2 regions of the Halomonas sp. RT37 genome follow, and region 2 is predicted to be linked to the other one. Evidence: predicted binding sites of a transcription regulator. Region 2 holds the regulator's gene; the other holds the start of a gene.
What was found. The regulator PhoB, encoded in region 2, activates phosphate uptake and scavenging genes when phosphate is short. The targets are predictions, from matches to a motif close to TGTCATANNNNTGTCANA.
Positions count from the first base shown of each region.

Region 1: phnC (phosphonate ABC transporter ATP-binding protein) is a predicted target of PhoB. The motif match lies at 1,001-1,018, and genes of this name have one in related genera.

Region 1 covers NZ_CP098827.1:4,363,142-4,365,533, reverse strand. The annotation lists gene NFG58_RS18950 (hypothetical protein) at 56-334, shown strand; gene NFG58_RS18945 (glyoxalase/bleomycin resistance/dioxygenase family protein) at 344-763, opposite strand; gene phnC (phosphonate ABC transporter ATP-binding protein) at 1,175-2,044, shown strand; gene phnD (phosphonate ABC transporter substrate-binding protein) at 2,103-2,392, shown strand, end outside.
Region 2 covers NZ_CP098827.1:4,863,791-4,866,182, reverse strand. The annotation lists gene phoR (phosphate regulon sensor histidine kinase PhoR) at 1-831, opposite strand, end outside; gene phoB (phosphate regulon transcriptional regulator PhoB) at 892-1,581, opposite strand; gene ubiA (4-hydroxybenzoate octaprenyltransferase) at 1,696-2,392, opposite strand, start outside.

The DNA of each region.
Region 1 (2,392 bases), 500 kb from region 2:
CGAGCCGCCTGCCGGGCCATCGGTTTTCGAGCCATCTCTCTGATCAGGATCTGTGATGTCACCACCCAAGACCTTCGACCCCCTGCGCGCCCTGGCCATCGGCAGCCAGGCCCTCGGCTTCGTGATGATCTTTGTGCTCGGCACCACCCTGGACCACCCGCGCCCGTGGCAGGGGCTCACCTTGGGGCTGATGCTGGTGGTGGCGCTGGTAGTAGCGATCGTCCGGCGCTACCGCAACAACCGCCTGCAGAAGTTCCGTGACGAACGGCGCCAGCGGCTGTTGGGTGATGACGAGGGTGACGAAGAAGCGGGAGACGGCGAGGGTCGCGATTGATCAACGGCGTCAGGCCCGGACCTCTCGGGTCGATGAGGCGCAGCGGGCCGGATCGATGGCGGTAAGCCTCAGCCAGTGCCCCTCCGGCATCCGGCACAGCACCACCCGAAAGGCGCACTGACGCGAGGTGCTGTTGTCTCCCTCCCAGCTCTGTACAAAGCCGCACTCGTGTCCGCAGTCTTCCAGGCGTCGACGCAGCGCAGGAAAGCTGGCGGCGTCGACCTCGAGATTCAGTGTTCTCGGCGGCGTCGGGGTGTGGCTCGCCAGCAACATCAGCACCTGGGTGTTCTCGCCGCCTCCCAATTCAAGGGTCACCCCAGTGTCGCTGGCGACCAGCACCCGAAGGCCCAGTGTCGTCTCGAAGAACCGACGCATTCCCGCCAGGTCGCTGACCTCCAGGGCGCCCGGCTCCAGACTGAGATGCTGCATGACATGCCTCCGTGGGATCATGTGTCGGATTCAGTCTGGCGCCGAAGCCGCCGGTTTTCCCTTCAAGCCTGTTTATGGCCTTTATCGCCTGGCGCTATGGGCGTGGCGATTGGCCGCTTGCTGGTGCCTCCTTGCAAGACTTTTCAGGACGTCTTGTCCATCTTCCTTTTCGTACAGATGGACGACGTCTTCGTCCATAGGTCGCCCTGCCTGAGTATGACGAATCGGCGGCAATGACGTGACCGCTGCATGACAGTCGACCCCAACTCCTTGTTTTTTCTACCTCTGGCGAGGTAGTGCCGGTGCGCTTGCTCCGTGTGCAGGGAAATTTGTCATCTCAATGACATTGTCTAGACAACTGGCCTTCATCTTTGATGTCCAGACTGGCGCCATTCCTAGAGGAGAGGCGTCATGTCCATTCCCACCATCATCGTCGAGCGGCTCAACAAGAACTTCGGCCATAGCCGAGTGCTCGAGGATGTCAGTTTCGAGATCACCCCGGGGGAGATCGTTGCGCTGATCGGCCCGTCCGGCTCCGGCAAGTCCACCCTGATGCGTCATCTGGTCGGACTGACCTGCTGCAACCGTGATCGCGGTGGCCGAGTCAGCCTGCTGGGGCGCGAGATCCAGGCCAGCGGTCGCCTGCGCCGGGCCAGCCGTGGCCAGCGTTGCCGGGTCGGCTACATCTTCCAGCAGTTCAACCTGGTCAATCGCCTCAGCGTGCTGACCAATGTGCTGATCGGCCAGCTCGGGCGCATGCCGCGGGCGCGGGCGCTGCTCGGTCGCTTCAGCGACGAGGAACGCCAACGGGCCCTTCAGTGCCTGGCTCGGGTCGGCCTCGAGGGCATGGCCTACCAGCGTGCCAACACCCTTTCCGGCGGTCAGCAGCAGCGGGTGGCCATCGCCCGGGTGCTGATGCAGGACGCCGACGTCATCCTCGCCGACGAGCCCATCGCCTCGCTGGACCCGCGCAGCGCCCGGGAGGTGATGGAGATCCTCGAGCGGATTCACGCCGAGGATGGCCGCACCGTGGTCATCACCCTGCATCAGGTCGATATCGCCCGGCGCTACTGCCACCGGGCCATCGCGCTCAAGGATGGGCGCCTGTACTTCGACGGCAAGACCTCCGAGCTGACCGACGCACGCCTCAAGACCCTGTACGAGAACGCCGGCCTCGACGAGCTGCGTGCCGGCAGTCAACCCGACCTGCCGTCACCGCTGCGTGAGCCGAGCTACACCCAGGCCCAGACGGCTGTGTCGGCGCAGGTCGTCCATAGCTGAGCCACCACATCCTGCGACACCTGTTCCCACAACGACCGATAACCTTCAGGAGAATCCCATGTCTCTCGCATCCTTTCGTCGCCTGTCGCTGCCATTGATCGCCGGTATTGGCCTTGCCGCCAGTGCCCAGCTGGCCGCCGCCGAGACCGAGACCCTCAAGTTCGGCATCATCTCCACCGAGGCCAGCCAGAATCTGGCGCCGCTGTGGGACCCGTTCCTGGCCGATATGTCCGAGCAGATCGGCATGGAGGTCGAGCCCTTCTTCGCCACCGACTACGCCGCGGTGATCCAGGCCATGCGCTTTGATCAGATCGACCTGGCCTGGTACGGCAACAAGTCGGCCATGGA
Region 2 (2,392 bases):
AACGTGATCGCTGCCGCCCTGGTCGTTCTCGAGTCGTGACAGCAGCAGCAGGTCGTTGACCAGATTCTGCATGCGGCGCGTCTGGCTCTGCATCTGGGCGACCCCCTTGCCCAGGCGCTCCGGCAGCATGCCGGCCATGTCGCTGTAGGTCTCCAGGTAGCCGGTGAGCACGGTCAACGGCGTGCGCAGCTCGTGGGAGACGTTGGCGACGAAGTCGCGGCGCATCTGTTCCAGGCGATGCAGACGGGTGATATCGCGGGCCATGACCAGGCGTTCATCGTCACCGTACAGGGTGATCTGGAACTGCAGGATCATGTTCTCGTCGATGGGGGAGGGCAGGCTCAGCGGTTCGCGGTAGTCACGGGCATTGAAGTAGCCGACGAAGCGCGGGTCGCGCAGCAGGTTGGTGATGTGCTGGCCGCGGTCCAGCGCCGGCTTCAGGCCGAGCATGCGCTCGGCGGAGCTGTTCCACCACTCCAGGTCGCCGTGGCGATCGAGCATCACCACGCTGTCGCGCATTGCCTCGGATGACTCCTGGATACGCTGGAGGGTCGAGCGCAGGCGGCGCTGGGTGATCCGCTGGCCCTTTTGATAGCGATAGAGGCGATCGAACAGCTCGCCCCACAGGCCACTGGCGGTGGGAGGTTCCTGCTGGGGGCGGTGGGTCAGCCAGTCGTGCATCGCGTGCAGGTTGCGCAGGTGATAGCTGAGCCCAAGCGCCAGGCCCAGGCCGATGCCTACGCTGGACAGCGAGAAGGGCCAGCCCAGCAAGGCGCCGAGACCCACCAGCACGGCCAGGCGCCAGACTTCTCGTCTCCACAGACGACCCACGTCAGTTCTCGGCTCCGTTCACCTCATCCCTCCTGGTGCTGCGTTGCGTCGATGGCTCGCTCAGACCTTGGCCGAAAAGCGATAACCGGTACCGCGTACGGTCTGGATCAGTTGCTGATGGGGTTCCCCCAGGGCCTTGCGCAGGCGGCGGATATGCACGTCGACGGTACGTTCTTCCACGTAGACGTTGCCACCCCAGACCTGATCGAGCAACTGGCCACGGGTGTAGGCGCGCTCCTGGTGGGTCATGAAGAACTGCAGCAGGCGATATTCGGTGGGGCCCATGTCCAGTGACTTGCCGTCGACGCTGACGCGATGGCTGACCGGGTCGAGCTTGAGGCCTTCTACCTCCACCGGGTCCTCGACGCCCCGCGGAGTGGCGCGTCGCAGCACTGCCTTGAGTCGGGCCACCAGTTCTCGCGGCGAGAATGGCTTGGTGATGTAGTCGTCGGCGCCGGCTTCGAGACCCTGGATCTTGTTGTCCTCCTCACCCTTGGCGGTGAGCAGGATGATCGGCAGCTCTGCGGTGGTTTCCTCGCGCTTGAGCCGGCGGGCCAGTTCGATGCCGCTGGTGCCCGGCATCATCCAGTCCAGCAGCAGCAGGTCTGGCTGGTCATCGACGATGATGGCGTGGGCGGCCTGAGCATTGTCCGCCTCGAGCACCCGGTAGTCGGCCATTTCCAGCGCCACCGCGATCATTTCGCGGATCGGGGCTTCGTCATCGACGATCAGTACGGTCTTGGCGGTCATCCCGGGAGCCTCTTGGTCAGGGTCTTACACTCGACGGTGACAAATGACACCACGTCAATGTGACAATTAGATGACATTGTATCCATTGTCGAGCGACCGAGACGGGCATTTCCCTCACCCGAGGGAGGGGTAGAGGCTCAGTCCGAGTCCGGCGAACAGCAATAGGCCCGACCAGTGGTTGTTGAGAAAGGCCTGGAAGCAACGGTCGCGGTCACGGCTCTTGATCAGCCGCTGCTGGTGGACAAAGGTCGCGCCCATGGCCAGCCAGCCGAGCCAGAAGAAGCCGCCCAGCGCCAGCAGGCTGCCGGCCCAGGCCAGCAGCCCCAGGGTAGCCAGCTGCAACAGCGCAATGATACGGGTGTCCCAGCGGCCGAACAGTACCGCGGTGGACTTGATGCCGATCTTGAGGTCGTCGTCGCGGTCGACCATGGCGTATTCGGTGTCGTAGGCCACGGTCCACAGCACGTTGGCGGTAAACAGCAGCCAGGCGACCATCGGGACTTCGCCGAGCACCGCGCCGAAGGCCATCGGAATGGCCCAGGAGAAGGCTGCGCCCAGCACCACCTGGGGGAAGTGGGTGTAGCGTTTCATGAAGGGATAGCTGGCGGCCAGCACCGCTCCGATCAACGACAGCCACACGGTAAAGCCGTTGGTCAGCCAGACCAGCGCGAAGGCCGATCCCAGCAGGTACACGAACAGCACCTTGGCCTCCCGCTCACTGATGCGGCCGGTGGCCAGCGGTCGGTTCTTGGTGCGTTTGACGTGGCCATCGAAGTGGCGATCGGCGTAGTCGTTGACCACGCAGCCCGCC